Regions from separate parts of the Nocardia sp. NPDC056100 genome, predicted to be linked through region 1. Evidence: riboswitches for the same ligand, from Rfam matches in the RefSeq annotation. Region 1 holds a riboswitch; the other holds the start of a gene.
What was found. A riboswitch is a leader RNA that binds a small molecule or an ion and turns the genes downstream of it on or off. The one in region 1 is predicted to bind magnesium.
Positions count from the first base shown of each region.

Region 1 (9,386 bases):
GCCCCAGTCGACGGCGGTGCGCAGCTGACGCTGGGCGGCCTCCTCGGTGAAGCCGCGGCGCAGCAGATCGAGGAAGAAGCCGTCGTACAGGCGATGGTCGGGCGCGGTGCTCAGGGCGTGATCGATGGTGCCGACCAGCGGGGCGTTGGCACGGGCCAGGCGGGCGAAAATCCGCTTGGCGGCATCGATATCGGCCTCGGCGAAATTGCGGCCGTCCGGGGTGAGGTCCAGATCGCCGCCGGACGCGGTCGCCAGCCCGAGCATGGCGGCCGCGTCCACCAGCGGCATCAGGTCATCGAGCTCGAAACGCAGATCGCCCGCCAGTTCCGGCAGATCGACGTGACCACCCTGTGCGGCAACCAGATCCAGCATGCCGCCGATACCGTCCACGCCCGCATCGGGCAGCGGCCGGGTGGTGGGGGTGGGCGCGATGGCGTGGCCGCCGTCGAACGCGCCATCGGTGAGCATGCGGTACGCCTGATCCACGATATTGAGGAAATGCCGGTTCCGGGTATCGCGGGGCCGCTCCAGCCGCACCTGCAATTCGCCCTTGATGCGCCCGGGATTGTTGTCCAGCACCAGGATTCGATCGGCCAGCTGCACCGCCTCCTCGATATTGTGGGTGACCATGAGGACGGTCTTGGTGGGGAAGGCGGTCTGATCCCACAGCCGGACCAGTTCACCGCGCAGATTCTCGGCGGTCAGCACGTCCAGTGCGGAGAACGGCTCGTCCATGAGCAGCACCTCGGGCTGCACCACCAGGGCGCGGGCGAAGCCGACGCGCTGGCGCATCCCGCCGGAAAGCTCCTTGGGATAGGCGTTTTCGAAGCCGTCCAGGCCGATCATGTCGATCACCGCGAGGGTCCGCTCGCTGCGCTCGGGTTCGGGCACGCCCTGGGCGCGCAGGCCGAGTTCGACATTCTGCCGCACGGTCAGCCACGGCAGCAGTGCGAAACTCTGAAAGACCATGGCGGTGGCGGCATTCGGCTCGGTGATATCCGCTTCGCGCAGACGCGCGGCCCCGGCCGAGGGCGATACCAGTCCCGCGATTATGCGCAGCAGGGTCGACTTGCCAGAGCCGGATTTGCCCAGCAGCGCGACGATTTCGCCCTCGCGCAATTCCAGGCTGACATCGGAGAGCACCGGCAGCTGCTCGCCCGAGGGGTTGGTGAAGTTCTTGGTGACGCGATCCACGGTGACGATGGGGGTGGACATGGGCTGTCCTCCTTCGAAAGCTGTTATGAGACAGGGGGTCAGAGCAGCGCGAAGCGCTTCTCGGCAATGCGCTGCAGGCGTCGCCACACCAGGCGATTGATGAAGACGGTGACAATGCTCATCACCACCGTGCCCAGCAGCACTTTCGCGAACAGATCATTGGTGGTGGCCTCGGTGATGTACGCGCCGAGCCCGTACGCCTCCATATGCTTGCCGCCCGATTCGACGACCTCGCCGACCAGTGTGGCGTTCCACGCGCCGCCGAACGCGGTGATCGCACCGACCAGGTATCCGGGCGCGATCGCGGGCAGTATCAACGACTTCCAGCGTTCGCGGCCGTGCACGCCGAGATCGTCCATGGCCTCGCGCAGATCCGTCGGAATCTGCCCGGCGGCGGCGATGACGTTGAACAGCACATACCACTGCGCACCCAGCGCCATCAGCACCACACCGCCGAAGTTCAGCGAGACGCCGGTGTAGGTGAGCGCGGCGATGACGAAGATGTACAGGAACTGCGCCGGGAAGCTGGCCATCACCTGCACGACCGGCTGCGCGAATCGGCAGATGCGCGGATTCATGCCGATCCACACCCCGATCGGCACCCAGACGATGGTCGAGAACACCAGCAGCACCGCCACCCGGCTCAGGCTGGCCAGGCCCATCAGCGAGGTCGGGCCGAATTCCGCGAATCCCACAGTGCTCTCGAAATACGTTGCCAGCCGCCAGATCACCCAGCCGATACCCGCGAACAGCAGGCCGAAGAACACGATATCGCCGGCATTGGTTCCGGAGTTGTCCCAGTACGCGGGCTTGGTGCTGCGCCCGAAAACCCGCATGGCACGGTCGATTCCCTCCGACACCGGTCGCAGTGCGCGCCCGATGCGCCGCGGCAGTGTGCTGTGCCGCAGCAGATCCAGTACGAGACTGCGTGGCGCGGAGGCGCTTTCGGTGTGCTCCACCCGGAAACGCTCCGACCAGGCGGTCAGCGGCCGCCAGAACAGCACGTTCACCAGCACGATGGTCAGCACCATGACCAGCGCGCCCAGCATGAGCGTGCCGACATTCGCCTCGGAGGTGGCGGCCGCGATGAAACTACCCATGCCGGGCAGCGCCTGATCGCGTCCGGACACGCTGATCACCTCGGATGAGGCGAGCATGAACCAGCCGCCGCCGAAACTCATCATGCCGTTCCAGATCAACGGCACCATGGCGGTCGGCACCTCCAGCCGCCACAGTCGCTGCCAGCGCGTGAGCCGCATCATGCGCGCAGATTCATCCAGCTCACGCGGCATATTCCGGAGCGCCTGGTAATAGGCGAAGCTCATATTCCAGGCCTGCGCGGTGAAGATGGCGAAAACGCACGCCGCCTCCGCGCCCAGGTACGAGCCGGGGAACATGGCGATGAACGCGGTCACCGTGATCGAGACCAGCGCGAGCACCGGCACCGATTGCAGAATGTCCAGCGCCGGAATGATGACCTTCTCCGCGCGCCGAGACCGCGCCGCCCACTGACCGACGATCAGCATGAAGATGAGCGAGGCGCCCAGGCCGAGGAACATGCGCAATGTGGTGCGCGCCGCGTAGTACGGCAGATTCGACGGATCGGTCGAGACCGATTCGGCGGAATCGCCCGGCACCCAGGGCACGGACATATCGCGAAAGAGCCTGAGCACCACCACGATCAGCAGGACACCCGCGCCGATGAGCAGATAGTCGACCGGCCGGAGCCGATTGCGGACGCGCGGTGCGCCGGGAGAGAGGTTGGGGGTCTTGGGAATTGCGAGATCGACAGTCATTGCTGATTTCCTGTATCCGAACTGCGTCGCCGCGACTCAGCCGTTCGCGACGGCGGGCGGTGCGGTCATGACGTTGTAGAAGTGGACCGCGGACGCGATCAGCGCGGGCACGCCGATGAGCAGGTTGAACACCACCACGCCCATACCCGCGCCGGTGACCGCGCCGGTCAGACAGCCCACGGCGGCGGCCGGGATCGCGGCCAGACCGCCCGTGGCCACCCCGGCCGCCCCGCCGCCGAGCAGTCCGAGCGCCACGCAGCCCAGGGGTGCGCCGATGATCGCGCCGAGCAGGGTGCCCACCGCGAGAGCCACGGTGAGCTCGTTGTTCACGTTCCCCATGGCGGTATTGAGCCGATCCTCGGGGCTGTCCCCGGCCGCGATGGGCGTCTCTTCCGCGGTGATCGGCCGAGCCTGATCGAATCGTGGTGTGAGAGTGGCATTTTCGCCGTCGACGTGCGCGTCCACCGGATACGCGGTGCCGTCCTTGACGACGGTCAATGGAATCGCGCCGAGCACCAGGCTGTTCGGATCGACGATCTCCAGCCGCCGATCGACGACCCGGAGCGATCCGAGATCGGTGTGCAGCAGCACCGATTGCCCGTCGATGCGGGCCTGACCGTGCACGCCGGTCGCGGCGGGGACGGGCGCGGCCTGCGCCGGATCGGCCAGATAGGTGGCCGAGATGCCCACCAGAGCGGCGGTGGTCGTGGACGCGGCCAGGGTGATGAGACGAGTTCTCATGAGAAGGGTATGCCTCTGCATATCGTTGCCCGCGGAATTACCGGGACAGCAGTGATCACCGTCGCGCACCGGTCATGCGGACGGCTCGGATTCGGGTGCCGAATAGACGAATTCACCCGGAATTGCGCACGCGAATAATTCGGCAGCCGAATTCGCTGCCGAAGCGCGTGTGAATTATGCGCGCCGAATCATCGGACGCGATGTGGTGTGCTGGTTACCGGCCCCGCGCAGGAGGGGGCTGGTCCGGAGATCCCGGAACGTCGTCACTGGTCATCGGATGCCTCACCTCCCAACGGGTAGAACGCGATACGTCAGCGCACCTGGGAGGAACGCCCGGAAACGATCCGGGCAGACACCCCTCTCGTCAAAGCTTCGGCACTGCACGACGTGTTCCGATCCGGGCGGATCGGAAAGCCACTTCGGATAACCCCTTAATCCGGAGAAATCTGTCCTAACCTTGGGCGTCTCTCGACGTCGTCAGATCAGTGGCCTGTGTTCGTGCAGGAGCCTCGCCTATCGAGGTGCGTGCCCAAAACTAGTAACCCATTACGAAATTGTCAATTCCCTGAGAAATGCCGCGGAATTCCGCCGCTACAGCAGGGTGTGCGCGGCCAGGCGCGCCAGGCAGGCGTCGACGGCGTCGGCGGGGGAGCCGGGATGGTTGCCGGTGGCCCAGAGTTCATTGGCCAGGCGGACCGCGGTGTTGGCCATGGCGGCGGCCAGGGCCACGTCGAGATCGTCGGGGGAGCGGCCGGTGCGGGCGGCGATGATGGGGATGAGGCGGAGTTCGCAATCGTGTTGTACGCGTAGCCAGGTGGCGCGCAGCGCGGGCAGTTCGGTGGCCGCGCGCAGCAGCGGCCGGAGCAGGGATTCGGCGATGCCCTCATCGGCGAGGGCGGCGGCGGTGGCGGTGCGGTAGGAGTGGCCCAGGGCCTCGCGCAGCGGGAGTTCCGGTGGGCAGGAGGCGAGTTCGTCGGACCACGCCTGGGTGCCGATGGCGAGCAGCGGGGCCACCACATCCTCTTTACCGGCGAAGTAGCGGTAGAAGGTGCGCAGGCCCATACCCGCGGCGGCGGCGATATCGTCGACCGTCGTTGCGGTGTAACCGTTTTCGGCGAAGAGGTGAGCGGCGACCATGGCGACTTCGCGGCGCGTGGCGGCGCGGCGGGTCGCGCTCAGGGCGGGACGGCCGGGTGCGGGCGCGGTACGGTCTCGGTCGCTGGTCACAGGGGGACTCTACCGAGCCGGAAACATTTAATGGCGCAATGTGCCATTTGCGGCATATTGTGTCAGAAACACTCGCATCGATCAGGAAGAGCTCTCATGAACCGTCTCGAACAGCGCCGCATCCTGGTGACCGGCGCCGGATCCGGTATCGGGCAGGCCACCGTCCTCCGCCTGCTGTCCGAAGGCGCGGTCGTCGTCGGCGCGGATGTGAACGCCGAGGGCCTCGAACTCACGCGCAAGCACGCCGCCGAGGCGGGTTCGGCCGATCGCCTCACCACGCTGGAGATGAACATCGGCCAGGAAGCCGATGTCGTCGCGGGCGTCAAGAGCGCGGTCGACACGCTCGGCGGGCTGGACGCGCTGGTGAACGCGGCGGGCATCCTGCGCGCGGCGCACACCCACGAGACCTCGCTGGACCTGTGGAACCAGATCATCACCGTCAACCTCACCGGCACCTTCCTGGTCATCCGGGAGGCGCTGCCCGCGCTGCTGGCCAACCCGAGCAGCACCGTCGTGAACTTCAGCTCCACCTCCGCCAACTTCGCGCACCCGTACATGGCGGCGTACTCCGCGAGCAAGGGCGGTATCCAGACCCTGACCCACGTGCTCGCTCTGGAATACGGCAAGCGCGGTCTGCGCGCGGTCAGCGTCGCGCCGGGCGGCATCAAATCCGGCATCACCGACGCGACTCCCGGTTACCTGCCGCAGGATTCGGACTGGTCGCTGTTCAGCCGTCTGATCGCCGTTGTGCCGCAGGACAATCCGGCCGAGATGGCGGGACCGGAGAATGTCGCGGGCGTCATCGCCATGCTGGTCTCCGATGACGGCAAGTTCATCAGCGGCACCGAGATTCGCATCGACGGCGCCGCGCACACCTAGTCCGCGCCGTCGCGCCCGGCACTGCCGTGTGATGTGGGGGCTTTGCCGAACACCCGTGGGGCTGTTAGTTTTTGCACCTCACCACGGGTTTCGGGGCACGGCGGAGGATATGATCGAATTCAGGTTGCTGGGCTCCGTGGAGTTGCTGGTGGATGGCCGCATCGTCGATCTGGGGCCGTCCAAACAGCGCGGGATCGTAGCCGCGCTGCTGGCCGAGCCGGATCAGACCATCTCGACCGACACCCTGGTCGCGCGGGTGTGGGACGCTCCACCGGAGACCATCCGGAATTCGGTGTACACCTATATGACCAGGTTGCGGCGCATTTTGCGGACCGCGGGCGGCCGCGCGGGCGCGACCCCGGAGATTCGCCGGGTGCACGGCAGCTATCGGCTGGAAGCGCCGCCGAACAGCATCGACCTGTCCGTCTTCCGCGATCTGGTCGCCCGGGCCCGGGCGCTGGCTCTCGACGATCCCGCCCGCGCGCAAACATTGAGCCGGGCGCTCGCGCTGTGGCGCGGTGAACCGCTGGCCGGATTGGACAGCGACTGGGTGCGGCGCTTTCGAGACAGCCTGCGGCAATTGCGCCACGAGGTGATCGCCGAATGGGCCGATGCCGAACTGCGCCTGGGCAATCCGAAACCGGTGGCCGCCGATCTACGCAAGGCGCTGCTGGAGCATCCGCTGGCGGAGGATCTGCACGAGCGGCTGCTGCGGGCGTATCACCTGGACAACCGCGGCGCGGAAGCGCTGTCGCACTACGACCGGTTGCGCCGCACCCTGGCCACCGAACTCGGCGTCGATCCGGGCCCACGCCTGCGAGAACTGCACGCACAATTGCTGCGCGCCACCGAAACCGCTCCGGGCGAGGCGATTTCGCGGGGCGAGACCGCCGCGCCGAGATCGGAGTCCGCACCCCGGGTCGAGTCCACCGCGTCCGCAGCCGAGGTGACCGTGGCCCCCGGAGTGACATCGGCGGCCGAGGTGACCCCTGAACCCGAGGCGACATCAGCGCCCGGGCCGGATCGCGCGGTCGCCGAGGACTCCGCATCGGGAGCGGCGCACGGCCCGGATGTCTTGGCCCCGAACGGTTTCCGTGGCCGGAACGCCGAGATCGAACAGGTCCGCTGTGCGCTGGCCGAGCGTTCCGGCACGACAGCGCGACCGGTCCTGATTACCGGCAGTCCGGGAATCGGCAAGTCCGCCTTGGCCGTGCGCGTCGCCGAACTGGTCGCCGACCAGTTCCCCGACGGCGTGCTGCGAGCCGAACTCGGCGGTTCGACCGCCACGCCCGCGGATCCGGCGCAGACCGTGGCGCTGCTGCTGGATGCGCTCGGCGTACCGGCGGCCGCGCTACCGGCCGATCTGCCCGCCCGCGCGGCCCGCTATCGCGCCGAACTCGCCGAGCGGCGGGTGCTGGTGGTGCTCGACGATGCGGCCTCGACGGCGCAACTGGCTCCGTTGCTCGCACCGGGCCGCGGCAGCGCGACGCTGATCACGAGCCGTTTCATGCTGCCCGCCAAGTCTTTTCGCACCGTCGTACTGCGTGAGTTGCCGATGGCGGAGAGCCTGGAGATGCTGTCCGCCATTGTCGGCCCGGACCGGGTCGCCGCCGAGGAATGGGCCACCACCGCGCTCATCCGCTGCTGCTCCGGCATCCCCCTGGCCCTGCACGCGGTCGGCTCCCGGCTGGCCGCCCGCCCGGACTGGACCATTACCCAGCAGCTCGGGAGGATGTCCGAGGAACAGCGCCGCCTGCGCGAATTCGCCTACGGCACAGCCGATATCCGCGACGGCATCACCTCGACCGTGCGCCGCCTCGGCCCGTCCGCCACCCGGGCGCTGCACCATCTGGGCGCAACCCTGTCCCCGCGCGAGCGTTTCAGCACCGTCACCCTGCCCGGCCTCGCCGATCCGGCCGCCGCGCTGGAGGAACTCCTGGAAGCCCACCTGCTCACCGTCGCCGACCACGACGGCGCGCGCCCGCAGTACGTCATGCTGGAAATCCACCGGCTCTTCGCCAAACACCTGATGCCCCGGGCGATTCCCGCCGCCTGATCCCCGCCGGGCGTCAGGCGGTGGCGGCGTCGATACGGCCCAGATCGATGGCGGTGAGCAGGGCGGCGTAGTCGGTGGCCGTCTGGTCGGCGTAGGCGAGGGCGAAATCGGCCATGGCGCGGTCGAATACGTCACCGCTGCCGAGGTAGGCGGCGATCGCGATGCGGTCGCCGGAGCGGGCGTGGCCGCGCGCGAGGGTGCGCCCGCACAGGTTGGCGTATTTGGCCAGCTGTTCGGCGCTCATATCGTCGATGGTGATGGAGCCCTTCATATCCCGGAGTTGCCGCCAGTAGTAGAAGAGTCCGTTCGGGCCGGTGGCCCAGCCCAGGAAGATGTCACCGGCGGCCTGGGTGAGCCGCTGGCCGTGCACCACGCGGTGGCCCTGATGCCGGAATACGCTGGCGCGCAGATGATTCGCCAGCACCGAGGTCTCGGCCTGCTTCACCTGTAGGAACAGCGGGTCGCCGGTGGCGTGCCCGGTGAGCAGTGCGATGAAGCAGCGGGTGCCGACGCTGCCGACGCCGACCACCTTCATGGCCAGATCGCGCAGCTGATAGCGATCCAGCAGCACCCGGCGCTCCTCGGGCAGGCTGGCGCGATAGTCCGCGAGCACCGAATCCAGGTCCGCCTCTTCGATTTCCGAGATCGGCAGCACCAGCGGCGGATCGGCTTTGATGCGCGGCTGACCGTCCGGCCCGGGTTCGGTGAGTTTGTCCAGGGCCTGCAGACTGGTGCGGGTCTTGGCCTTGTTGATCACCTTCTCGACGGTCTTGCGGTCCTGCGGCCGCAGCACCGCGGCGGCGTCCTCGGCATTGACCATCTCGTACCAGACCTCGGTCTCGCCGAGCGTGGCCAGCTGTGCCATGGCCTCGCGGTACGCGGTCGCCGCGGCCATGGCCGCGGTCCCCGCCTCGGCATCGGAGCAGCCGTTGGCGCGCGCGGCCACCGCGACGCTGGCGACGAGCCGCTTCACATCCCATTCGAACGGTCCGGGCAGGGTTTCGTCGAAATCGTTGAGGTCGAACACGAGTGCGCGCTCGGGTGAGGCGAACAGCCCGAAATTGGACAGGTGCGCGTCACCGCAGAGCTGCACCGTGAGCCCGGTATCGGGTCCGGCGGCCAGATCGGCCGCCATGATCGCGGGCGCGCCCCGGTAGAACGGGAACTGTCCGGCGGCCATGCGTGCGTATCGGATTCGCACCAGCTCCGGCACCCGGGTGGTGGCCTGCTGTTCCAGAATGCCGATCGGATCGGCGCGATCGGGTCCGGGTCGCCATTCGCCGAGCTGGGTGCGCGTCGCCTGCTTACGCGCGGCCCGCCCCGCTTCGGCCGCATCTGCACCGTCCACCCGCTCGGAAGTCGACATGTGCGAACTTTAGTGCGCGCGCGGCGCGTACCGTCGCATCTCGCCTGTCGGTGTCGCCCGCTAGGTTCGCCGCTATGACCGATCGCGAAACCTTCGCCCCGCTGGT
Region 1 is NZ_JBHJVY010000004.1:1,237,295-1,246,680, forward strand. Features, by position in the region: gene ACFC0O_RS36045 (nitrate/sulfonate/bicarbonate ABC transporter ATP-binding protein) at 1-1,215, opposite strand, end outside; gene ACFC0O_RS36050 (ABC transporter permease) at 1,254-3,011, opposite strand; gene ACFC0O_RS36055 (hypothetical protein) at 3,048-3,752, opposite strand; M-box (ykoK) riboswitch at 4,102-4,280, opposite strand; gene ACFC0O_RS36060 (TetR family transcriptional regulator) at 4,344-4,979, opposite strand; gene ACFC0O_RS36065 (SDR family NAD(P)-dependent oxidoreductase) at 5,076-5,858, shown strand; gene ACFC0O_RS36070 (BTAD domain-containing putative transcriptional regulator) at 5,968-7,914, shown strand; gene ACFC0O_RS36075 (DUF2252 domain-containing protein) at 7,928-9,280, opposite strand; gene ACFC0O_RS36080 (Imm51 family immunity protein) at 9,355-9,386, shown strand, end outside.

Region 2 (9,386 bases), on a different contig from region 1:
CTCTACCAGGCTGTTTCAGAGCGATGGCAGCAACGCCAGGCTGAACTGGTTCCGCCCGGCACTCCACTGCCCGAGCAGTTGCGCACCTATGCCCTCGAGGCCCTACACAATCCCGACGGCGCACGGTTGCTGGCCTGGACCGGTCTGCAATACAGCGCACCCGTCGACGATCCCGATCATGAACCGCGCGCCCGCATGCTCACCGAGAGCGTCGAGGAGCTGCGGGCCATGCAGGCGGCCGGGCAACTGCCCGCGGATCTGGATCCGGCGTACCTGCTGGTCATGCTGATGGCTGCGGCGATGGCCCCGACCACGCTGCCGCACATCATCGAGGGTGTGTGCGGGCAGGATCCGCGCTCGCCCGAATTCCTGACCCGCTTCGGGGATCAGATCGCTGCGCTCGCGCGCCATCTCGGCACCTAGGACACCGCGTAACAACCAGCCACACGGAAACCGTTGTACACCTGAGGAATTACGCCGCAGCCGTTGCTTCAGCACTATCTTAAGATATATCTTCAGCGGGTGGATCCGAGACGTTTGGCCGACTTCGCCGGTATCGGGCCCGGCAGTGGCCGGTTCTTCGGCACCGGTGAATTGCGGTTGGCGCTGCTGGCATTGATCGCCGAACAGCCGGGTCACGGATATGAGCTGATGTCCCGATTGGAGAAGCGCTGCGGCGGTGCGTACCGGCCCAGTGCGGGCGCGGTGTATCCGACCCTGCAGCAGCTCGATGACGAGGGTTTGGCCACGCTCGAAATCGACAGTGGCCGAAAGGTTTTCCATATCAGCCCGGCCGGGCGAACCGAGGTCGATCAGCATCGCGAGGCGATCGCGCGCATCTGGGCGCGCGCGGATGAGCGCGGTGAATGGGGCCTGTTCGGTGATCCCGACGCCGCCGAGATCATCAAACCGGTACTGCGCCTGTTCAAGGCGGCGGTATCGGTGGTGGTGCACGCGCACGGTGATCCCGCCGTGGTCGATCAGGTGCGCGCGATTCTCACCGATACCACTCGTGAACTGCAGCATCTCAAGACCGACGTGAAACGTCGGCAGCATCGCCGGCGGCGCGGCCGGCATATCGATTGACCCTTTCCGAATCGAAGGTATTGCCATGGCGCACAGTGACAATCAGGCGCGATCCCACACTGACGAACAATCGCGACCACCCGCTCCTCGCCGCTCGCGGGACCTCGGCGATCTGCTGCTGGACCGGTTCTTCAGCACCGGCCACATTCTGGAAACCGAACCGATCGCCGCCCGCATGATCCGGGTGCGCATCAGCGCACCCGCCCTGCGGAACACCCGATGCCTGCCCGGACAGCATGTACGGATCGCCATCGGTGATGCCGCGGGCGGGCTACTGGCTCGGGTCGGTGATCTGCGCACGTACACGGTGTGGCGGTTCGACTCCGAGCGCGGCGAGTTCGATCTGTGCGTCATGGACCACGGCGACGGACCGGGCTCACGCTGGGGCCGCGCCGCCGAACCGGGCGCACAGGTCATGTTCCGTGGACCGGAAGGCTCGTTCGTCGTGAACGATGACGCGCCGTATCACCTGTTCGCGGGTGAGGAGACCGCCTCGGTCGCGTTCGGGGCGATGCTCGCCGCGGTCCCGGACCATATCCCGGTCTACGGCGCGGTCGAAACGGCCACGCCCGAGGATCGGCTGCCGTTGCCGCGGGCCGCGGCGCTGGCCACTCCGGTGCGCGGGGATGCCTCCGCCGCACGGTCGCAGCTTCTGCTGGAGGCGGTGCGCGCGCTGGAATTGCCGTCCACCCCGGGTGTGGCCTATCTCGCCGGTGAGGCCCGCACCATTCAGATGATCAGCAAACATCTTGTGCACGAGCGTGATTGGCCGCGGCGTGCGATTCGCACCAAGCCGTTCTGGACGCCGGGTAAGCGCGGTATGGACTAGCGCGCCCGGCTGGTTTGCTCGTCGCATACACGCCACTGCGATCCATGTCACAAACCCCTTGAACTCGCTGATGGCCGCCCCGCCGATCGGGGCGCGCCGTCGACGTTCAGGTTTGCTGGCCACACCATCGGGTAGCCGCAATGCGGGCGCGTCCTGATCTTTCGGGCCGCGCGACGCATTTACGCGATGAGAGGACCGGCATGACGAGCGGTGACACGCACTCGGCACAGCAGACTCGGTCGGTGGCCGCCGCTGCCATGGGCAATGCCACCGAGTGGTTCGACTACGGCGTGTACGCCGCGGCCGCGACCTACATCACCGCCGCGTTCTTCCCCGGACATCTCGGTTCACTGGGCACCATGCTCGGTTTCGCGGTGTCATTCCTGCTGCGCCCGCTCGGCGGCATGGTGTGGGGTCCGCTCGGGGATCGCATCGGGCGCAAAGCGGTGCTCGCGACCACCATTCTGCTGATGGCGGGCGCGACCGGCGCGATCGGGCTGCTGCCCAGCCATGCCACCGCCGGAGTGCTGGCCCCGATCCTGCTGATCCTGCTGCGGGTGGTGCAGGGCTTCTCCACCGGCGGCGAATACGGCGGTGCGGCAACCTATCTCGCCGAAACCTGCAGTGATCGCAAGCGCGGCTTCCTGGGCAGTTTCCTGGAGTTCGGCACGCTCGGCGGTTTCGTCGGCGGTTCGGCGGTGGTGCTGGCCTGTCAGCTGCTGCTGGGTTCGGACGCCATGTACGAATGGGGTTGGCGGATCCCGTTCCTGCTGGCGGTCCCGCTGGGTCTGATCGGCTGGTATCTGCGTTCGCGGCTGGACGAATCGCCGGTGTTCACCGAGATGCAGGAGGAGGAACAGCCCGCGGGTGGTTTGCGCGTACTGCTCACCGAATACCGGCGCGAGCTGCTCACGCTGGCCGGGCTGGTGGTGGCGCTCAATATCGTCAACTACACGCTGCTGACCTATCAGCCCACCTATCTGCAGCACACCCTCGGTGTCGCCGAATCCACGACCACGGCGATGATGCTGATCGGCCAGTTGGTGATGATGCTGACGCTGCCGTTCTTCGGCCGCCTGTCCGATCGGGTCGGCCGCCGCCCCATGTGGCGGTTCTCGCTGCTGGCCCTGGCCGCCCTGGCGGTGCCCATGTACTGGTTGATGGCGCGCGGAATCGTGTGGGCCGTAGTGGCTTTCATCGTGCTGGGCCTGCTGTATCTGCCGCAGCTGTCCACCATCACCGCCACGTTCCCGGCGATCTTCCCCACGCACGTGCGCTACGCCGGGTTCGCCCTGGGCTACAACGTGTCCACCGCCCTGTTCGGCGGCACTGCGCCGCTGGTGAACGAGGCGGTCATCGAATCCACCGGTTGGAGCTATTTCCCGGCGTTCTACATGGTAGGCGCGTGCGCCGTCGGCCTGGTGGCGCTGATGTTCCTGCGTGAAACCGTCGGCGCTTCATTGCGCGGCACCGAGGTCCCGGTGACCGATGAGATCCCGGTGCTGGCGAAGTAGCTACATCAGTTCGACTTCGTCGAACCGGACGGTCAGGGAGTGCCTCCGCTCGCGCAGGACGCCGCCTTCGCGATGTGTGAGCCCCTCCCCGAATTCGATTCGCAGTTCCGCGCGCCGGTCGTACACCTCGCGCACCACCGCGCAGATGCCGTAGAACGGCCCGTCGGGAAACCAGATGACGTCTCCCGGCCCGAACTCTGTAATCCCCACGGCGACACAGTAATCCATATTCGCCGGGCCGGTGCGGGTCAGAGGCCGCCGATGCCTTTGCCGAGCACGACCGCGCCCATCACCAGCAGGACGAGCGCCATGACCGCGTGATTGTTGTCCTGCAACCATTTTCGGGCGTTGTCGAGGCCGGGGCGCACGCGGTCGGCGGCGATCGCGTAGCCGAGCACCACCGCCGCTACGCTCGCCGAGGCCAGGACGGTGAACACGATCAGGGCGGTGATCTTGCCGCCGGCGGTGATCGTGCTCGATCCGATCGCCACGCCCGCGGACACGCACAGCAGCAGGTTCTTCGGATTCACCGCCGACAGCAGGACGCCCAATCCGGCGGCTCGGACCGGGGTCAGCCGATCGAGGGCGTTCATCCAGTCCGGCGGGGTGGTGTCGGTGCGCTCATGCCATTGATTGGCGGCCAAGACGACCAGGCCGAGCCCGAGTACGACCTTGATCCAGGATCCGGTCGTCGAGGGTTCCCGACCGTCGGTGATGCCCACCGACCCGGCGATCACGCAGATGAGTGCGGTCGCCGTCACCACGCCGAGCACCCAGCCCGCGAGGAAGCCGTTACCCGCCCCGGAGGCGTTTCTGGACAGGATCATGAGGATGGCGGCCACGATGGGAATCGGCGATATCGCTACACCGACACCGAGCGGCAATAGGTCTCCGATGACTGCACCCATCCATTCAAGCTATTTGCTGGCAACCATAATTCGGGCAGCGACACGGATAAGACCGACCGGCGAATCATCGGCCGCGCCGGATGCGCTCGAGGTGGGTAACGGCCCGGGCCGCGCGGCGCGGGCAGGAAGTTGCGCTCGTCACATGGGTTGCCCGCGACCCGCGCCGGGGTGTTTACTCGCTGACGCAAGGTGCCGTCGTTAGCTGAGGCTCCTCTGCGGATATAGGCCGGCGACCCCGAACGTCGAGAGACGCCCCGGGTCAGGACAGGTCTCCCCGGATTAAGGGGTGATCCCGACCGGCTCCCACACCCGATGTGGGTTACGCCGTGGAGTGCTGAAGGTCTTACGAGGGGTGGTTACCGTTTCCGGCCGTCCAGTGCCGGATCCACTCCCTGGTGGCGCGTTCGCGTAGTGGGTGTGGAGGTGATCGTCGTGCCCGATGGATCGGACAGAGTTCCGTTAGCCAATCGTTCACCAGGCGACACTTCTTTTCTCCGCTGCGTGCTGGTTTCCTGCCTGTAGCGTGCCTTGACGAGTGCGCCGACCTCTTAGTTGGAGGGCGTCATGACCACGTGGGAAATGTTGCTGCGGCTCGGCGCGGGTGTCGGGCTCGGCGCGGTGATCGGGTTCGAGCGCCAGTACCGGGCACGCATGGCCGGACTGCGTACGAACGCGCTCGTCGCGGCCGGGGCCACCCTGTTCGTGCTGTTGTCCGCGCACGGGTTCAGCGGTAAGGACGCTGACCCGACTCGTGTTGCGGCACAGATTGTTTCGGGTATCGGCTTCCTGGGCGCGGGTGTCATCCTGCGCGACGGGTTCAATATCCGCGGACTCAATACCGCGGCCACGCTGTGGTGTGCGGCCGCGGTCGGGGCACTGGCCGGTGCCGGGATGTACAGCACCGCCGCGGCGGGCACGGTGGCGGTGGTGGTGGTCAATACCGCGCTGCGGACCGCGGCGCGCGCGGTGGATCGCCCGGCCGAGGGTGTGGTGGAGGCGCTGTACGCGTTCACCGCCCGCACCGATGACGATCACGAGGCCGCTGTGCGTTCGCTGCTGGTGCAGTCACTGGCCCGCACCGATTTCCGGCTGGTGTCGATCTCGAGCCACAACATCGAACCCAATCGGGTCGAGGTGCGCGCGGAGCTGACCGGGGACCGCCGCGATGATCGGCAGATGGAGTCCGCGGTGAGCCGGTTGAGCCTCGAGCCGTCGGTGACCAGCGTGGGCTGGCGCACGGTGCCCCAGACCGAGGTGGAGGCGTGAGCACCACCTACCCCAGCCGGGGTGCACTGGATCGTCCGCGTTCGCGCTGGGCCGATATCGCGGTGTTCGCGGGCGCGGCGGTGCTGATCTGGCTGGCGGTGCGGGTGTCGGCGGGCATGGATGTGCCGTTTGACGATGCCAGCGCACCGTCCAGCATTTCCACCGATCCGGCCGAGCTGCCGTACTACGCGGCACGTTCGCTGCTGCGCATGTTCCTGGCGCTGGGTCTCTCGATCGCGTTCACCTTCGTCTTCGCCACCGCGGCCGCGCGGTTGCCGCGCGCGGAGAAGGTGTTGCTGCCGCTGCTCGATATCTTGCAGTCGGTGCCGATTCTGGGTTTCCTGTCGGTGACGGTGACCGGGTTCATCGCCCTGTTCCCGGGCTCGTCGCTGGGGTTGGAGGCGGCCTCGATTTTCGCGATCTTCACCTCCCAGGCGTGGAATATGGCGTTCGCGTTCCATCATTCGCTGGTGTCGCAGCCGCGCGAACTCGATGAGGCCGCCCGGAATCTGAGATTGTCACGCTGGCAACGGTTCTGGCGACTCGATGTGCCCAGCGGCATGTTCCCGCTGGTGTGGAACGCGATGATGAGTTTCGGTGGCGGCTGGTTCTTCCTGACCGCGGCCGAGGCGATCAGCGTGAACAATCGCCAGTACGCGCTCCCGGGCATCGGCTCCTATGTGGCCTCGGCCGCCGCCGAAAGCGATACGCCCCGAATCCTTTTGGCGATCGTGACGATGGTGGTCATGGTGATCGGGTTGAATATCGCGTTCTGGCGTCCGATCACGGTGTGGGCCGAGCGTTTCCGCAATGAGGAGACCGAGGCCGCGAACGCGCCGCGCAGTCTGGTGCTGGATCTGTTGCGCCGCTCGCATATTCCGCCGCTGCTTGGCAAGGTGTTCGGGCCGCTGGTGTATCCGATGGACCGCATCATGCGGGTGTTCGGGCTGGCCGAACATCAGCTGTATGTGCCCGAAAAGCGCCGTCGCGCAAACGATGTGCTGTTCACCGCGGTGGTCGCGGTCGCACTCGCGGTGGGCTGTTTCTACATGCTGCGCTATATCGACACCACCGTCGGTTTCGGTGAGGTCGCGCACGCGGGGTATCTGGGCGTGATCACCCTGGGCCGGGTCATCGTGCTGCTGATCTTCGCAACCGCGATCTGGGTGCCGATCGGGGTGTGGATCGGGTTGAACCCCAAGGTGTCCCGGATCGCGCAGCCGATCGTGCAGGTGCTGGCGAGTTTTCCGGCGAACTTCCTGTTCCCGCTGGTGACCGCGGTCCTGGTGGCCACGGGTGCGAGCCTGCAGTGGGCGGGCATCCTGCTCATGGCCCTGGGTGCGCAGTGGTACATCCTGTTCAATGTGATCGCGGGCGCGGCGGCGGTCCCGAACGATCTGCGCGAGGCGGCGGCGAGCCTGCGACTGCCGCGAAAGCTGTGGTGGCGCAAGCTGATTCTGCCCGCCATCTTCCCCAGCTATGTCACCGGTGCGATCACCGCGGCGGGCGGAGCGTGGAATGCCTCGATCGTCGCGGAGATCGTCCCGTACGGGGACACCACGCTGGTGGCGACCGGTTTGGGCGCGTACATCGCCGAGGCCACCCGTGACGGTGACAGTCCCCGCATTCTGGTGGGCGTGCTCGTGATGAGCGCCTACGTGGTCGGCATCAACCGCCTGTTCTGGCGTCGCCTCTACGCCTTGGCCCAGCGCCGCTATTCGCTCTGACCGAAAGGAACTCTCATGACGACCGCAACCACCGGAGAGGTCCTGATCGACATCGACGATGTCGGCATGTCCTTCACCGGCGCCGCCGGGGAGCGCCTCAATGTGCTCGAACATGTGAATCTGCAGGTGCGCGACGGGGAGATCGTGGCGCTGCTGGGCCGTTCGGGCTCGGGCAAATCGACGCTGCTGCGCACGGTGGCGGGTCTGCTGGCTCCCACCAGCGGGCAGGTCCGCTATCGCGGTAAACCGCTCACGGGCGCGAATCCCGGTGCGGCCCTGGTGTTCCAGTCGTTCGCGCTGATGCCGTGGCTGACCGTGCAGGACAATGTGGAGCTCGGTTTGGCCGCGCGCGGTATCGCCCCCGAACGCCGCCGCCAGCTCGCCCTGGACGCCATCGACCGGATCGGTCTCGATGGTTTCGAATCCGCCTATCCGAAGGAGCTGTCCGGCGGTATGCGCCAGCGCGTGGGTTTCGCGCGCGCCCTGGTGCTCGAACCGGATCTGCTGCTCATGGATGAACCGTTCTCGGCGCTGGATGTGCTGACGGCGGAGAATCTGCGCACCGAACTGGTGAACCTGTGGGCCACGGACGATTTCCCCACCCGCGCGGTCTGCATCGTCACCCACAATATCGAGGAGGCGGTGCAGCTGGCCGACCGCGTGGTGGTGCTCGGCGCGAATCCGGGTCACATCATCGCCGAGGTCACCGTGGAGCTGCCCCGCCCGCGTAATCGCCGCGCCCCCGGTTTCATCGCCCTGGTCGATCAGATCTACGGCCTGCTCACCGGCCGCGATACCGAAATCGCCGCCACCGCAACCGATAACGGCACCCCCTTCGTCACTCCCCTGCCCGATGCCTCGGTCGGCGGTATCGCCGGTCTGCTGGAATTGGTCTACGCCCAGGACGGCCGCGCGGACCTGCCGGTCATCGCCGACGAACTCAATTTCGAACTCGATGATCTGCTGCCCCTGGTCGATGCCGCGGCCCTGCTGGGTTTCCTGATCGCCGATTCCGGCGATGTCATCCTCACCAATGTCGGCGCGAACTTCACCACCGCCGATATCCAAACCAGCAAACATGTTTTCGCCACCCAGGCCCGCCGCCGCGCCCCGTTGGTCCGCACCATCTGCAGTGCCTTGGTCGGCAGCAGCGACGGCAGCGCCCGCGCCGATTTCTTCGCCGATCTACTGCGCCGCGGCTTCTCCGACGAGGATGCCCGCCGCCAACTCGAACTGGCCATCGACTGGGGCCGCTACGGCGAGTTGTACGACTACGACACCGATTCGGGCCGCATCACCGCCGACCCCGCCGGGCTGGCCGCGACCTCCTGAGTGCTCCGCTGCCGCCGATCCGGCTCGGCGGCAGTCCCTTTCACGCTGTGACCGGAACGGGTGCGGGGGCTCGGGTCACCTGCTAGCGTGCGGCGGCGGTGCACGTTAGGAGAGATCATCATGGCCATTCTCGGCAAATTGCTCGCGAATCGCAGGGCCGGTGAGCGCACGCTGGCCTGGCATCGGCCGAATCTGGCCGGGGACGGCGTATTCGAGCTCACCAGCCCCGATTTCGAGCACGAGTCGTTCCTGACCACGCCGCACGCCGGGAAACGCGTGGGCGGACAGGATCGCTCGCCCGCATTGGCATGGTCGGCTCCCCCGGCCGGGACCGCCCAGTTGCTGCTGGTGGTCGAGGATCCCGATGCGCCGATGTCCAAGCCGTTCGTGCACGCGGTCGCACTCCTGGATCCCGCGCGCACGGAGCTGGCGCAGGGTGTCCTCGACGGCGTGGAAACGGTTGCGGGCGTACAGGTGCTGCGCTCGGGATTCGGGCGCGGCTATATGGGCCCGTCCCCGATCAAGGGCCACGGCCCGCACCGGTACGCCTTCCAGCTCTTCGCGCTGGCCGAGCCGATCACCGCCGTGAACGGGGCTCCGGTGGCGAAAGCGAACCCGCCCGCGGTGCTCGCGGCCGCCCGCGCACTGGGTCGTGCCCGTATCGACGGCTTCTACGAACGTTCCTGAACAGCACAGCGCCCCCGCCGAATGGTTCGGCGGGGGC
Region 2 is NZ_JBHJVY010000001.1:99,367-108,752, forward strand. Features, by position in the region: gene ACFC0O_RS00485 (TetR/AcrR family transcriptional regulator) at 1-423, shown strand, start outside; gene ACFC0O_RS00490 (PadR family transcriptional regulator) at 523-1,086, shown strand; gene ACFC0O_RS00495 (siderophore-interacting protein) at 1,112-1,915, shown strand; gene ACFC0O_RS00500 (MFS transporter) at 2,116-3,429, shown strand; gene ACFC0O_RS00505 (hypothetical protein) at 3,430-3,639, opposite strand; gene ACFC0O_RS00510 (GAP family protein) at 3,678-4,337, opposite strand; M-box (ykoK) riboswitch at 4,525-4,698, shown strand; gene ACFC0O_RS00515 (MgtC/SapB family protein) at 4,902-5,603, shown strand; gene ACFC0O_RS00520 (ABC transporter permease) at 5,600-7,330, shown strand; gene ACFC0O_RS00525 (nitrate/sulfonate/bicarbonate ABC transporter ATP-binding protein) at 7,346-8,662, shown strand; gene ACFC0O_RS00530 (YbhB/YbcL family Raf kinase inhibitor-like protein) at 8,783-9,349, shown strand.
Region 2: linked by a shared signal. The riboswitch ahead of ACFC0O_RS00515 (MgtC/SapB family protein) and the one ahead of ACFC0O_RS36055 (hypothetical protein) in region 1 are both predicted to bind magnesium.